2 regions of the Bradyrhizobium sp. OAE829 genome follow, and region 2 is predicted to be linked to the other one. Evidence: predicted binding sites of a transcription regulator. Region 2 holds the regulator's gene; the other holds the start of a gene.
The links. Region 2 encodes LexA, which represses DNA repair genes until DNA is damaged. Its sites were predicted from a motif close to TGTTCNNNNTGTGTTCNG; they were not measured.

Region 1 (7,958 bases), 200 kb from region 2:
ATCAGGCTGTCGCGGGCGGTGGTGGGATCTGGCGAGGCGCGGATCACGCGAATGATCTCGTCGATATTGGCGACGGCAATGGCCAGACCGACCAGGATGTGGGCGCGGTCGCGGGCCTTGTTGAGCAGGAACTTGGTCCGGCGCGTGATGACCTGCTCGCGGAATGCGATGAACAGCGTCAGCAAGTCCTTCAGGTTCATGGTCTGCGGGCGGCCGGAATCCAGCGCCAGCATGTTGGCCGGGAAATTCGATTGCAGCGGCGTGAAACGATAGAGCTGGTTCAGAACGACATCCGGCACCGCTTCGCGTTTCAGCTCCACGACGACACGGAGGCCCTCGCGGGACGATTCATCGCGCAGGTCCGAGACGCCCTCGATCTTCTTCTCGCGCACCAGTTCGGCGATGCGCTCCACCATGGTGGCCTTGTTCACCTGGTAGGGAATTTCGGTGATGATGATCGCTTCGCGGTCCTTGCGGATGGTGTCGATCGCGACCTTGCCGCGCATCACGATCGAGCCGCGGCCGAGGTGATAGGCCGAACGGATGCCCTGGCGGCCGAGGATGATGCCGCCGGTCGGAAAATCGGGACCGGGTACGATGTTGATGAGGTCGTCGATCCCGAGCGCGGGGTTGTCGATCAGCGCCGTGCAGGCGTCGATGACTTCGCCGAGATTGTGCGGGGGGATGTTGGTCGCCATGCCGACGGCAATGCCGCCGGCGCCGTTGACCAGCAGGTTCGGGAACTTGGCCGGCAGAACCGACGGCTCTTTCTCCGAATTGTCGTAGTTGGCCTGGAAGTCGACGGTGTCCTTGTCGATGTCGCCGAGCACGGCGAGCGCCGATTTCGTCAGGCGCGCTTCGGTATACCGGTAGGCTGCCGGGGGATCGCCGTCGACCGAGCCGAAGTTCCCCTGCCCGTCGATCAGCGGCACGCGCATGGAGAATTCCTGCGCCATCCGGACCATGGCGTCGTAAATCGACTGGTCGCCGTGCGGATGATATTTACCGATCACGTCACCGACGACGCGCGCGGATTTGACGTATTTCTTGTCCGGCGTGTGCCCCTGTTCGTACATCGAGTACAGAATGCGGCGGTGCACCGGCTTGAGGCCGTCGCGGGCATCCGGCAGCGCACGCGCCACGATCACGCTCATGGCGTAATCGAGGTAGGAGCGCTTCATCTCGTCCAGAATGGAAACGGGACGAATATCGGAAGGCGCCGGCGGCTCGCCGGGCTTGTTCTCATCGTTGTCAGACAAAGGGGGGATCCGGTCAGTTCTAAGCTGGGAATCATATAGCGTATCGGGGGGCTTTTAACCACCCCAAGGCGCTCCCGGCCAGCTGTTTTTCCCTTCGTTTTTTCATGGACTTACAGGACCTACGGCGCCTTTCTGGCAAGCCAGCGCGCCAGCCATTTCCGGGGCACTGATACGGCCGTCTCCGGGATGAAAGTTTGCTCGTCGAAACCGGCGTTCTCAGCTTCGCCTATTGCCCGAAAACCACCGCGTGCATGATCCGCCCGGGAACGAAGGTGAACAGCCCCGCGACAACCAGCGCGCCGGCAAAGATCGAGATCATCGTGATCTTGTGGCCGCGGACCTTGTGCCGGCGCGCGTACAACACGCCAAGCACCAGCATGATCGGCGTGAAGATCGACAGCAGATGGATCGGGCTCCAGGGACCCAGCAGCCTGATCTCGTGGATCCAGAACGAGGAGATCGCGACCACGGCCATCAGGCCAACCCAGATCCAGCCCAGCGTCCGGTGCGGCAGCGTTCCCTTCGGGGCAGCAAACTGGACGACGCCCAGCGCGAACGCCGCCATGGCCGCAAAGGCGTGAAGCGGGATCGCAGGGGCGGCCTCCAGCAGTGGCGCGAGGCTCATGACGGACGCTCCCCCAAGGTTCCTTCCGGCGACGGCCCCGCTCGATCTGCGAACGCTAAAGCGTGATGGCATTAAGTTCGATAGCCTGAATTTTTGAGGTAGTTGGCACATTCCTCTGAGGTGAAGGCATCGAGTGCGTAGCCGATTGCGGCGCAGACCGCGTCGACGGTTCGCGCGGCAGCTTTGCGGACCAGATGCTTGAGCTTGGCAAAGACCTGCTCGATCGGGTTCAGGTCAGGCGAGTATTTTGGCAGGAAGAAGAGTTTGGCGCCGACCGAACGGATGAGCTGGCGAACTGCTTTGCTCTTGTGGCTGCCGAGGTTATCCAAAACGACGATATCGCCGGGTCGAAGGATGGGCAGAAGAACCTTCTCGACATAGGTGCGAAAGCTCACGCCATCGATCGGCCCCTCGATAAACCATGGCGCATCGATCCGGTCATGGCGCAGGGCCGCCAGGAAGGTCATGGTCTTCCAGCGGCCGTGGGGAACCTTGGCGTGAAGCCTGCGCCCGCGCGGCGCCCATCCCCGCAAGGGAGCCATATCGGTCCGCGTCCAGGTCTCGTCGATGAAGACCAGTCGCTCAGCTTCGACGCGACCTTGATACTTTGTCCATTGGAGGCGCCGCCGCGCCACGTCGGGTCGATCGCGTTCGTCAGCCGCCACGCTTTTTTTTGAAGCTGAGCTTCTCGGCATGCACGAAGTCCCACACCGAGTGGTAGTCGACCTTCAGGCCGCGTCCGGCAAGCTCGGCAACGAGCCCTCGTATGGTGAAATCGCCGTCTTTGATCCGTTGCGACAGCCAAACCGCATGGTCTCCCGAAACTGCCTTCGGCTTATGACCACCCATCTGGCCCGGAGCAACGCTGCCAGTATCCTCGACCCGCTGCATCCAACCGATCGCTGTGCTGATCGCGACCCCAAACTGCTTGGCTGCCTGATTGCGGGACATCCCGCCCTCGATCGCGGACACGACACGCTTGCGAAGATCCAGAGAATAAGGCTTGCCCATCCATGCTGGCCTCCGTCCAGCCATCATGGTGAATCAGAAACCCACTGATTTGGGAATCCCAAATCGATTCAACCTAACCCCATCCCGCTTTAGATGGAAAACGTTAAACCAATATCCTAATGTAAATATCATTTACATAGAAGCGAGTCAAAGTGCTGCGGCGCACAACGACACTTCAGCTGAATCAGACTGTTGGGTCAGGCTCTCAAGAATAAACACCAGCCAACCGAGCTTGCCCGAGCCGCCTATTTTTTGGCGGCTCACAAGCTCCGGTCAGGCCTGAACGGTTCCCGATCAGAACGGGATATCGTCGTCCATGTCGTTGTTGCGGCCGGCACCGGCGGCTACCGCGCGGCGCGGCGCGGATGTGGCCTGGCCACCGCCAAAATCGCCGCTGGAATCATCCGACCCAAAACTGCCGCCCCCGCCGCCGGAGCGGCCGTCGAGCATCGTCAGGGTCGAATTGAAGCCCTGCAGCACCACTTCGGTCGAGTATTTCTCCACCCCGCTCTGGTCGGTCCATTTGCGGGTCTGCAGCGCGCCCTCGATGTAAACCTTGGCGCCCTTCTTCAGGTACTGCTCGGCGACCTTGCAGAGCCCTTCATTGAAGATCACGACGCGGTGCCACTCGGTCTTTTCCTTGCGCTCGCCGGTGCCCTTGTCGCGCCAGGTTTCCGAGGTCGCGATGCTCAGATTGGCGATCGGCCGCCCGTCCTGTGTCCGCCGGATTTCCGGATCCTTGCCGAGGTTTCCGACCAGGATCACCTTGTTCACGCTTCCCGCCATCGTCGCTCTCCACTCAAAATCGGTACCAAAAAACTGCTGCGCGACCGCTGCAATCGGCCGGCACGGGCCGCCCGATTGGCCGCCTCATCCGCATCAGGGACATTTGAGACGACCCTATACGCCCGATGGCCGCCCCGACTTAGCGATCCCTCGGCAATCCAGCGGTTATCCACATATAGCATTGCCCGCGGCATTGTTCCAGTTTTGTTCTACGCAACCTCAGGTCATCCATGCCCTGCCGGTATTTCGGTATCTGCTCCGTGCCAGGGGTCGCGCCCAGCCGGAGCTGCGCGACGGATATTCTAAACAAATCATTACCTTGAAGGGTCCGCACTTGGCCCGCGAGTGTTGCATTTCGGAGACGGCATTTCCGGTTGAATTGGCGTATGGATTTATCCAACGGCGCGGCGCTCGCGTCTTGGACGAAAACGCTTCGGGACCAACGGGAAGCGGACAAAGGACTGGGGACTGTTTGAAATGAAGAAGTTTTTGCTGGGTACGGTTGCTCTCGTTGCCTTCGCGGCTCCCGCCGCGGCTGCTGATCTCGCTGCGCGTCCTTACACCAAGGCGCCCCCGATGATCGCGGCCATCTACGACTGGAGCGGCTTCTACGTCGGCGCCAACGGTGGTTGGGGTTCGAGCCGCAAGTGCTGGGACGCCTTGAATGGCGCGGGCGTGTTCGTTGCCAGCGAAGGTTGCCACGATGCGAGCGGCGGCACCGCCGGTGGCCAGATCGGTTATCGCTGGCAGGCCGGCACGTGGGTGTTCGGCGTCGAAGGACAGGGCAACTGGGCCGACTTCAGCGGCAGCAGCGTGAGCCTTGGACCCGTGGGCTTTGGCGCGGGAACGACCATTCGCTCGAAGGTCGACGCGTTCGGCCTGCTCACCGGTCAGGTCGGTTACGCCGCCAACAACGTCCTGTTTTACGTCAAGGGCGGTGCAGCTGTGACCGCCGATCGCTATCGCGTCAATGCCACGGTCGGCAACGCTCTGATCGCTTCGTCCAACGATGACAACCGCTGGGGTGGCGTGGTCGGTGTCGGCCTCGAATACGGCTTCGCCCCGAACTGGTCGGCCGCCGTCGAATACGATCATCTGTTCATGGGGAACCGAACCTCCACCTTCACGAATGTGGCTGGCGGCACCTTCGGCGAACGCATCAGTCAGGACGTCGATCTCGTCACCGTGCGCGTCAACTATCGCTGGGGTGGCCCGGTGATCGCGAAGTACTGAGCTTCGCTACACCAACCGATTTGATGAAAAGGCCGGCCTAGTGCCGGCCTTTTTGTTTTATGTGCGTTGCGGTTCCGCTGCCATCTGCTGCCATTGCGATTTCGTGGCAACTCCTTGCAAAACAAACCGTTGATGGCTCGCTGCGAGCACTGGAAATCCCGCGCCGTTCTTCCTACGTTCCAGCTTTCTGCCATCGGCGCCCGGCTTAGGTTTACCCTAGGCCATGCGCGCCCAACGTGGCGCGCCTCCACGCGCCTGGAAATGCCGATATGGATGAAGTGCTGAGGGCGAAGCGCCAAACCAACGCCGGCTCGGGAACGCGCGCGATTACGATCCGCGGCGCGCGCGAGCACAATCTGAAAAACATCGACGTCGAGATTCCCCGCGACAAGCTCGCGGTGTTCACCGGCCTGTCCGGCTCCGGCAAATCCTCGCTCGCCTTCGACACCATCTACGCCGAGGGCCAGCGCCGCTACGTCGAGTCGCTCTCGGCCTATGCGCGCCAGTTCCTCGAGATGATGCAGAAGCCGGACGTCGACCAGATCGACGGCCTGTCGCCGGCGATCTCGATCGAGCAGAAGACGACGTCGAAGAACCCGCGCTCGACCGTCGGCACCGTCACCGAGATCTACGACTACATGCGCCTGCTATGGGCGCGCGTCGGCGTGCCCTACTCGCCCGCCACGGGCCTGCCGATCGAAAGCCAGCTGGTGTCGCAGATGGTCGACCGCGTGCTGGCGCTGCCGGAAGGCACCAGGCTCTATCTGCTGGCGCCGGTCGCGCGCGGCCGCAAGGGCGAGTACAAGAAGGAGCTCGCCGAATACCTCAAGAAGGGCTTTCAGCGCGTCAAGATCGACGGCAGCTTCTATGAGCTCGCCGAGGCGCCTGTTCTCGACAAGAAATTCCCGCACGACATCGACGTCGTCGTCGACCGCATCGTGGTCCGATCAGACATCGGCCAGCGCCTCGCCGAAAGTTTTGAGACCGCCTTAAAACTCGCCGAAGGGCTCGCGGTGATCGAATACGCCGACGCGCCCGCGGGCGCCGCCGAGGAAAAGAAGTCCGACAAGAAGACCGCAAAGATCCACGACAAGAGCGGCCCGGAACGGATTCTGTTTTCGGAGAAGTTCGCCTGCCCGGTATCCGGCTTCACCATTCCCGAGATCGAGCCCCGGCTGTTCTCGTTCAACAACCCCTATGGCGCCTGCCCGGCCTGCGGCGGCCTCGGCGTCGAGCAGCACATCGACGAGGACCTCGTCATCCCCGACAAGGAGCTGACCTTGCGGAAGGGCGCGATCGCGCCGTGGTCCAAATCGTCCTCGCCCTATTACATCCAGACGCTGACCGCGCTTGGCAAGTTCTACAAGTTCACGCTCGACACCAAGTGGAAGGACCTGCCGAAGAAGACGCAGGCCGCGATCCTGCACGGCTCCGGCGACGACGAGATCAAGTTCTCCTATGAGGACGGGGTGCGCTCCTACGACACCAAGAAACCGTTCGAGGGCGTCATCACCAACCTCAACCGCCGTTTTCGCGAGACGGAAAGCGAATGGGCGCGCGAGGAGCTGGCAAAGTATTTCTCCGACATCCCCTGCGAGGGCTGCCACGGCTACCGGCTGAAGCCGGAGGCGCTGTGCGTCAAGATCGGCGGCAAGCATATCGGCGAGATCAGCGAACTCTCGGTGCGCCGCGCCGGCGAATGGTTCGAGAGCGTGCCGAAGGCGCTCAACGCCCAACAGAACGAGATCGCCATCCGCGTGCTGAAGGAGATCCGCGAGCGGCTGTCGTTCCTGCTCGACGTCGGCCTCAATTATCTGACGCTGTCGCGTTCGTCCGGCACGCTCAGCGGCGGCGAAAGCCAGCGCATCCGCCTCGCCTCCCAGATCGGCTCGGGGCTAACAGGCGTGCTCTATGTGCTGGATGAACCTTCAATCGGCCTGCACCAGCGCGACAATGCGCGGCTGCTGGAGACGCTGAAGCGGCTGCGCGACCTCGGCAATACCGTGATCGTGGTCGAGCATGACGAGGACGCCATTCGGCTGGCCGATTTCGTGCTCGACATCGGCCCCGGCGCCGGCATGCATGGCGGCCATATCGTCGCGCAAGGCACGCCCGCCGAGGTCATGGCCAATCCGAAGTCGCTGACCGGCAAGTACCTCACTGGCGAATTGTCGGTGGCGATCCCCGAGCGCAAGCCGCCGAACCATCGCCGCACCATCAAGGTGATCAACGCCCGCGGCAACAACCTGAAAAACGTCTCGGCGGAAATTCCGCTCGGCTTGTTCACGGCCGTCACTGGCGTGTCCGGCGGCGGCAAGTCGACTCTGCTGATCGACACGCTCTACAAGGCGATCGCGCGAAAGCTCAACAACGCCAGCGAGGGCGCCGCGCCCCACGACCGCATCGAGGGGTTGGAGCATATCGACAAGATCATCGACATCGACCAGTCGCCGATCGGCCGCACCCCGCGTTCCAACCCCGCGACCTATACCGGCGCCTTCACGCCGATCCGCGAATGGTTCGCCGGCCTGCCGGAAGCCAAGGCGCGCGGCTATGAGCCCGGGCGCTTCTCCTTCAACGTCAAGGGCGGCCGCTGCGAGGCCTGCCAGGGCGACGGCGTCATCAAGATCGAGATGCACTTCCTGCCTGACGTCTACGTCACCTGCGACGCCTGCAAGGGCAAGCGCTACAACCGCGAGACGCTGGAAGTCCTGTTCAAGGGCAAGAGCATCGCCGACGTGCTCGACATGACGGTGGAGGAAGCCGCCGAGTTCTTCAAGGCCGTCCCGCGCGTCCGCGAAACCTTCAAGACGCTGCACCGCGTCGGCCTCGACTACATCCATGTCGGCCAGCAGGCCACGACGCTGTCCGGCGGCGAAGCCCAGCGCGTCAAGCTGGCAAAAGAACTGTCAAAGCGCGCGACGGGACGCACGCTCTACATCCTGGACGAACCCACCACCGGGCTTCACTTCCACGACGTCGCCAAACTCCTGGAAGTGCTGCACGAGCTGGTCTCGCAGGGCAACACGGTGGTCGTGATCGAG
Region 2 (7,958 bases):
GTAAAAACGACAGGGTCGCTGTCGCACTCAACCCAAGTTCGGACGACGGCTTGCAAGGCCCCGCCACCTCGTTCTGCGGCATAACGGCAGGATGAGCGGCGCGGCGCCTTTCCCCGATATTCCACTTCCGTTCTGCTAGCCGGCACCTCACACCTTCCGGTAGCTTTGTCCCCGCGAGCGTATCGTGTGGGTAGCTTGATGTCGGAGCAGGGCAACACGCCGGGCCAAAGGCGAGGCTACGCCGGCACCTGGCCGCCGCGTGGGGCGGCGCCGGTCGGCGGCCTCGCGCCCCAGCGTCTTGCGCTGTGGCCGCCGCTGATCGAGACCCTGCGGCAATGGGCGCGCGCGGAGGCGGGTGCGGGGCGTTTGCTGCCCTGGGTGCCCGTCGCATTCGGCACCGGCATCGCCTTTTATTTTGCCGCTGATCATGAACCGGTGCTGTCGGTCGCGGCCGTCACCGCCATTACGCTGTGCGCGGCGGCGTTCTTGCTGCGGCGGCACAAGATGTTTCCGGTTGCCGTGATGATCGCTGCCGTCGCCGCCGGCTTTGCGATTGCCACCTGGAAGACGGCGCGGATCGCGCATGGCGTGCTGGCGCGGCCGATGTTCTCGGTGGCGCTGACGGGATTTGTCGAAACCCGCGACATCCGCGAGCGCACCGACCGTTTTGTCATGCGCGTCGTGACGATGGAGAGCGCGCGCGACGCGACAAAAATCGAGCGGGTGCGGCTGTCGGTCAAGAAGGGTACCGCGCCCGCGGTCGGCAGCTTCGTCGAATTGAAAGCGCGGCTGTTGCCGCCGATGGCGCCGCTCCGGCCCGGCAGCTACGATTTCGGCCGCGACATGTTCTTCTCCGGCATCGGTGCCTCCGGCTTCGTGATGGGCGCGATCAAGACCGTAGAGGCGCCGGATGGCGGCGGTTGGAAGCTGCGCTATTCGGCGTTCATGCAAGGCATGCGGGATGCGATCGATGCGCGGATCAGGACCGTGCTGGAAGGCGACAAGCGCGCGATCGCGACCGCGCTTCTGACCGGCCGGCGCGACGCGATCTCCGAGCCCGTCAATGAGGCGATGTTCATCTCCGGCCTCGGCCATGTGCTGTCGATATCAGGCTATCACATGGCTGTCGTCGCGGGCGTCGTGTTCTTTGCGGTACGGGCGCTGCTGGCGCTGTTTCCGACGCTTAACGTTGGCTTTGCGATCAAGAAATGGTCGGCGGTGGCGGCGCTCGCGGCATCAGCGTTTTATCTGTTGCTCTCCGGCGCCGAAGTCGCGACCCAGCGTTCGTTCTTCATGACAGCCGTGGTGCTGATCGCGGTCATGGTCGACCGCCGCGCCATCACGTTTCGAACGCTTGCGGTTGCGGCGCTCATTGTCCTGACCATCGCGCCCGAAGCGCTGGTGCATCCGAGCTTCCAGATGTCGTTTGCGGCGACCCTCGGACTGGTGGCGCTGGTGCAGCTCGGCATGCCGCGTTTGTTCGCGCAGCCGGATCAACCCGCGACCGCGCAGGTCGCGCTGTGGGGCGGCCGCGAGATCACGATGCTGCTGCTGGCCTCGTTGGTGGCGGGCCTCGCCACCACGCCTTACGCGGCGTTTCATTTCCACCGGGTGACGCCCTATGGCGTGCTCGCCAATCTCGCGGCGATGCCGGTGGTTTCGGCGCTGGTGATGCCGGCGGGCCTGCTCGGCCTGGTTGCGATGCCCTTTGGTTTTGACGGCGTGTTCTGGGCCATCATGGGCGTCGGCATCGACTGGATGATCGTTGTCACGCAATGGGTCGCGGCCTTGCCGGGCGCGGTCGGCCGTGTGCCGGCGTTCGGCATCGGCCCGTTGATTGCGGCGAGTATCGGCATCATCCTGCTTGGGTTGTTACGAACACCGCTGCGCTATGCCGGCGCGGCCGTGGTGCTGGCGGCGGCGGTGTGGGCGGCGAGGGTGCCGCAGCCGGACATCCTGATCTCCGCCGACGGGCGCAATGTCGGTGTCCGCGGCCAGGACGGCAAACTGCATTTGATGCGCGCGGCCAAGGGAGCTTCAAGGGATGGCTTCCTTGTCAAGGAATGGCTGGCGGCGGATGCCGACGCGCGCAAGCCTGCAGATGCCTCGCTGACCGAGGGCGTCTCATGCGACGAGAGCGGCTGCGTGACGCAGGGCGCCGGTGGCGGGTTCGTGGCATTGGCGCTGCGGCCCGAAGCGTTGGCGGATGATTGTGAGCGCGCGGCGCTGTTGGTGACTGCAAGACCGTCGCCTGCGGCGTGCGGCGCTTCTGTGATCGATGCGGAGCGTCTGCGGCGGCAGGGCGCCATGGTGCTGCGGCGAAGCGGCAGCGGATTTACCATCGATGCCGTCAGGCCCCGGGGCGTCGATCGCCCATGGTCGCCGGCGATCGCGGGCGAGGGTGACGCGGAGACAACCATCCTCGCGCCGCGCCGTGCGGCGCCGCGTGCGGTCGATGCGACCCCGTCGGAAGCGGACCTGCAGGCCGAGGAATAAGGATTCACGTTCCCCGGCGGGGCGCGACCGGCGGCGCGGAATTCAACCGGTGGAAAGCGGTGTCGTCGTCGCCGTGCCCGCCTTCGTTGCCGCGCGCTCGGGAATCGGATGCACCACCGGCAATTGCAGCACGGTGACGCGCTGGCCCTCGCAAAGCTGCGTCACCAGCACATGGCTCCCGTCGGGAAATTCGATTGCGTCGTGGTGCCGTTCCTTGATGTGCGGATCAATGGTGTTGAACTTGCCGACGCGAAAACCGATCGTCCGCGTCCAGATCCAGCGGTTGTCGTATTTGACGTCTTGCGCGAAGGCCAGTTCGGTCCCGGGCAGCATGCAGACCGCAACTGCGGGATCGCGTTCGCTGGCAAAGCCGCGGGTCGAGGTGCCGCGGAAGGTGGTCGAAATCAATGTCTCGCCGACCTCAGCAGGACGCGTTGCCATCGCGTGCAAACTATAGTCACACATCGGATCGCTCCCTCGTAAGAGATAGAGACCCGGCCTCCCTCGAGGCGCTGGCCTCTATCAGAGTGGACTTGAGCAAAGTCTATTCCCGTTCTGGGCAATAGTGCGACGGAAAGGCCGGCGTGCCCGATCACAAACGCGCTACGGCGGCTGCGGATTTTCGGGCATCGGCGGCAGCGGCAGTTCGAAGGCGCCGAGATGGAATTGCTCCCTTCCGTCGTCGGCAATCCCGGGCAGCGCGACCAGCGTGAAGGCGGCCTCCGGATATTGCTGCCAGATCGCGAGATCTTCCGCCGTCACTGTCAGCCAGCCGAACCGGAGCATGTAGCGGCCCGGCTCGGTCACCAGGCCCGCCCTCTGCCAGGTGATCTTGGTGATCATATTGCTGACCACGTCTCGTCCCCCCGTTCGCACGCCTTTGAGCAAAAGCCTCAAACCAAACAGCGCGCCACGCCGCCAGTTTTTGCTGCGTTCTGGGCAATTGTGGGACGCGTGCAGGCGCACCGCGACGGTTAAGGCTGTACCAACTTCCGGACAACGAAAAGCCCCGGTCGACGGCCGGGGCTTTTTGCGATGCCGCACGCGGCTTGCATCTGACGCGGGCCGCCCTCAGTACTTCCGGTACAGCCCGATCAGCTTGCCCTGAATCCGGACCCGGTTCGGCGGCAGGATGCGGACTTCATAGGAGGTGTTGGCAGGCTCCAGCGCGATCGATGCGCCGCGGCGGCGGAAGCGTTTCAGGGTGGCTTCCTCCTCGTCGATCAGCGCCACCACGATATCGCCGGTGTCGGCGGTCTCGTTGCGCTGGATCAGCGCCATGTCGCCGTCGAGAATGCCGGCGTCCACCATGGAATCGCCGCGTACTTCGAGTGCGTAATGTTCGCCGGAGCCGAGCATGTCGGGCGGTACGCTGATGGTGTGGCTGCGGGTCTGCAGCGCCTCGATCGGCGTACCGGCGGCGATCCGGCCCATGACGGGAACGGCGACCGGACGGTTGCCGTCGTCCTCGGCGGGCGCGCTGGCGGCGCGGACCTTGCCGAGCGTGCCTTCGATGACGCTTGGGGTGAAGCCGCGGCGGCCGTTGCCGTTACCGGCGCCCGCAAGCTCGGGCAGCTTGATGACTTCGATGGCGCGGGCGCGGTTGGGCAGACGGCGGATGAAGCCGCGCTCTTCCAGGGCGGTGATCAGGCGGTGGATGCCGGATTTGGAGCGGAGGTCGAGCGCATCCTTCATTTCGTCGAAGGAGGGCGGCACGCCGGCTTCCTTGAGCCGTTCGTTGATGAAACGCAGAAGTTCATACTGTTTGCGCGTAAGCATCTCGAGCAATCCCCCGGTTGGCGCGTCGTAGTTCGTGGTCGTTCAATTTCGCGATCTTCAGTTTCGCGGTTCTTCAGATTCGCGGTTCTCGGTTGCGAGTGCGGTCTCAAATTCGGAAGTCCAAAACTCCCGTTTGTAGACACTAGCTCTCGAAACAAATCATGAACGGACACTATATGTTCGATACATGTTCCGCAACCACTTAATTTCAGGTGAACGCGCGCCGCGTTCGCCCGAACATTCCGTCGCGATACGTCATTCCGGCAGGCGCAGGAACTCGCATGGCGTGCCTTCCGGCACCGCCGGCGCAAACGGCGGACGTATCAAAAGCGCCCGTGCCGCAGCGAGATTTCCAAGCAGCGACGAATCCTGGTGGCTCACCGGCACCGCGATCAACGCGCCGTCCTCGCGCCGCTCGAGCCGTGCGCGCAAATAGTCTTCGCGCTGGTCGTTGGCGGGAAGATCGCGGCCGAGCAGGGCGGTCTCGCGCGCGTGATGGATGGTCTTTCGGCCCGACAGCGCGCGAATCAGCGGCACCAGAAACAGGAAACCGCAGACATAGGACGAGACCGGATTGCCGGGCAGGCCGATCACCCGCATCGCCCCGAGGCGCCCGTGCATCATCGGCTTGCCCGGCCGCATCGCGATGCGCCAGAACGCCATGGCGACGCCCTCGGCCTCCAGCGAGCGCTTGACGAGGTCGTGGTCGCCGACCGAGGCGCCGCCCATCGTGATCAGGATGTCGGCGCCGGATGCGCGGGCGCGGCGGATGCCGTCAGTGGTCGCCTCGATCGTGTCGGCGGCGATGCCGAAATCGATGGTCTCGGCGCCCTCGGCCCGCGCCAGCGCGCGCAGCGCGTAGCCGTTGGAGTAGACGATCTGGCCGGGGCCGGGGCTCGAGCCCGGCATCACCAGCTCGTCGCCGGTGGCGAGCACCGCCACCTTGGGGCGGCTGATCACGGCGAGTTCCGGATAATTCATGCCGGCGGCGAGCGACAGATCGCGTTCGGTGAGGTGGCTTCCTTTGGTAAGCAGCACATCGCCCTCGCGGAAATCGGCGCCGGCGGCGCGGATATGCCGTCCCGGTTTGGCGGTTTCCGTGATCGTGATGTGCTCGCCGCTGGCGGCCGTGTCTTCCTGGATGATGACGGCGTCGGCGCCATCAGGGATCACCCCGCCGGTGAAAATCCTGACTGCTTCGCCGGGCCCCACCTTGCGTTCGAACGGGCGGCCCGCCGCGACTTCGCCGATCACCCTCAGCCGCGCGGAGAGGTCGGCGGCATCAGTCGATCGCACCGCATAGCCGTCCATCGCCGACATCGCCTGCGGCGGCTGCGTGCGCTTTGCCGCAAGGTCGCGCGCGAGCACGCGATGCCAGGCGGTGTCGAGTGCGGCCATTTCTTCCGCCAACGGATCGGCGCCCGCAAGGATCGCGGCCAGTGCATCAACGACCGGCATCAGGGCCACGGCAACACCCTCTCAAATTCCCAGCGCGGCAAGCGCCTTTGCGACGTCATCCGGCCCTGTCACATGCACCGCGGCCAGGCCGCGCGCCCGCGCGCCGTCGATGTTCGCGGCGGAATCGTCGAAGAACACGATGCGGGAGGCGGGAACACCGATCGCCTTGACGACATGATCATAGGCCGCCGCATCGGGCTTTCGAAGCCCGATCGTCGATGACAAATAGATTTCGCGGAAATGGCCGAGCACGCCGGCATAGGCCTGGCTGAAATGCACGACATGCGCGTTGTTGGTGTTGGAGAAGGCATAAAGCGGCAGGCGTTGTCCGGCGCGCGCCAGCGATGCTGATATATCGGGCATTTCGCCGGCGAAGATCGCGTTCCAGCCTTCCAGGAACTCGGCGTCGGATATGCCGATACCGAGCGAGACTCGCAGGCCTGCGAAGAATTCGGCGTCGCTGATCTCGCCCCGCTCGTGACGATGCCAGGCGTCATTGGGCAAGAACCGCTCGACCAGCTGTGCGGGCTCGCAGCGGGCATGGCCGGCCCAGGTGGCGACCACCTTGCCGAAGTCGATATCGAGCACGACGCGTCCGAGATCGAACAGCAGCGCGTCGGCGGAGTTGGGGAGAAGCGGGGCATTCATGCCAGACGTTTACAAAACTGGGCCGCTCTGGGCAACGACTGGCTGCAGCCGGCGAAATGCGCGTTTTCGCGAGCAATTTCCGCCCAATCCAGCATTTAGGCTGGCGCGGGAGCTGTGCTATTCGTTTGCCAGGAACGTCCGGGGAGTGATCGCATGAAAATGATTGGCATCGTGGCTGTGATGGTCTTGCTGGCCGGGCCGGCGTTGGCCCAGCAGGCACCCGTTCAAAGATACGGGGAGGAGGACAAGGAAAAGACGCGATCGGATATCGCGGCGGAGAAGGAGGCCGAGCGGGCTTACAAGCGGTCGCTGGGCAATATTCCGGAGCAAAAGAGCACCGATCCCTGGGGAACCGTGCGCAGCGACAATGCCGCCCCGAAAGCTGCCGCCAAGCCGCCCGCGAAACCGAAGGCAGCCAAAACGGATAGCAAGACCGAGACCACCGCAAAACAATAACAGGCATCCGCCGGCAGCTTGCCGGGAGAGCGATGCCCAGGATTCCGGGAAACCGGAGAGGGCGCGAGCAAGGAACAACAATGTCGAACACGCTGCTGTTTTCGCCGGTGAGGATCCGCGGCGTCGAGCTGAAGAACCGCATCGTGGTGCCGCCGATGCACCAATATTCCGCCGTGAAGGGTTTTCCGACCGACTGGCACCTGATGAACTCAGGCAAATTTGCCGCCGGCGGCGCCGGGCTTGTCGTCGTCGAGTCGACCAAGGTCGAGCGCCGCGGTTGCGGCACGGTCGGCGATCTCGGCATCTGGGACGATGCCTTTGTCGAGCCGCTCGGCCGCCTCGTCACATTCATCCATCAGCAGAATGCGGTCGCCGGCATTCAGCTCGGCCATTCCGGCCGCAAGGCGCGCGCGACCCGGCCGTGGGAAGGCGACCGGCCGCTGCAGCGGACGCCCGAGATCGAGGATTGGGAAGCCTGGTCGCCGGTGGCGCCGAGCGCGATTGCCCATAGCGAAAAATGGCCGGTGCCGAAGGCGCTGGAACGCCATGAGGTGAAAGACCTGGTGCAGGCCTGGGGCGAGGCCGCGCGGCGCGCCCATGAGGCCGGCTTCGACGTGCTGGAGCTGCACGGCGCGCACGGCTATCTCGTGCATCAATTCTTGTCCGAGCGATCCAACCAGCGCACCGACGAATATGGCGGCTCCGAGGCCAACCGGATGCGCTTCATCACCGAGATCACCGAAGCGGTGCGCACGCACTGGCCCGACCACAAGCCGCTGTTCGTCCGCCTGTCGGTGGAGGACAACGCCGGATGGGGACCGGAGCAAAGCGCGCGGCTGGCGAAGATCCTCAAGGCCAAGGGCGTCGACGTCATCGACTGTTCGTCCGGCGGCATCACCGAGATGGCGCCGATCCTCGGCAAGGAAATCAAATACAGCTACCAGGTGCCGCTGTCGGACTATGTCAAACGCCACGCCGATATCATGACCATGGCGGTCGGCCTCATCATCCATGGCGACCAGGCCGAGCAGATCCTGCAGGACAAGCAGGCCGACCTGATCGCGGTCGGCCGCGAAATCCTCAACAACCCGAACTGGCCGATGGACGCCGCCCTCAAACTC

Region 1: a site for LexA is predicted at 5,079-5,096, ahead of uvrA (excinuclease ABC subunit UvrA). Genes of this name have one in related genera too.

The regions. Positions count from the first base shown of each region.
Region 1 covers NZ_JBEPOE010000001.1:318,296-326,253, forward strand. The annotation lists gene gyrA (DNA gyrase subunit A) at 1-1,259, opposite strand, end outside; gene ABIE49_RS01345 (DUF2306 domain-containing protein) at 1,486-1,884, opposite strand; one part of gene ABIE49_RS01350 (IS630 family transposase) at 1,956-2,558, opposite strand; one part of gene ABIE49_RS01350 (IS630 family transposase) at 2,560-2,895, opposite strand; gene ABIE49_RS01355 (single-stranded DNA-binding protein) at 3,190-3,681, opposite strand; gene ABIE49_RS01360 (outer membrane protein) at 4,159-4,914, shown strand; gene uvrA (excinuclease ABC subunit UvrA) at 5,184-7,958, shown strand, end outside.
Region 2 covers NZ_JBEPOE010000001.1:516,528-524,485, reverse strand. The annotation lists gene ABIE49_RS02410 (ComEC/Rec2 family competence protein) at 199-2,496, shown strand; gene ABIE49_RS02405 (hypothetical protein) at 2,539-2,961, opposite strand; gene ABIE49_RS02400 (hypothetical protein) at 3,100-3,339, opposite strand; gene lexA (transcriptional repressor LexA) at 3,568-4,275, opposite strand; gene ABIE49_RS02390 (molybdopterin molybdotransferase MoeA) at 4,531-5,742, opposite strand; gene ABIE49_RS02385 (HAD-IA family hydrolase) at 5,755-6,381, opposite strand; gene ABIE49_RS02380 (hypothetical protein) at 6,541-6,837, shown strand; gene ABIE49_RS02375 (NADH:flavin oxidoreductase/NADH oxidase) at 6,918-7,958, shown strand, end outside.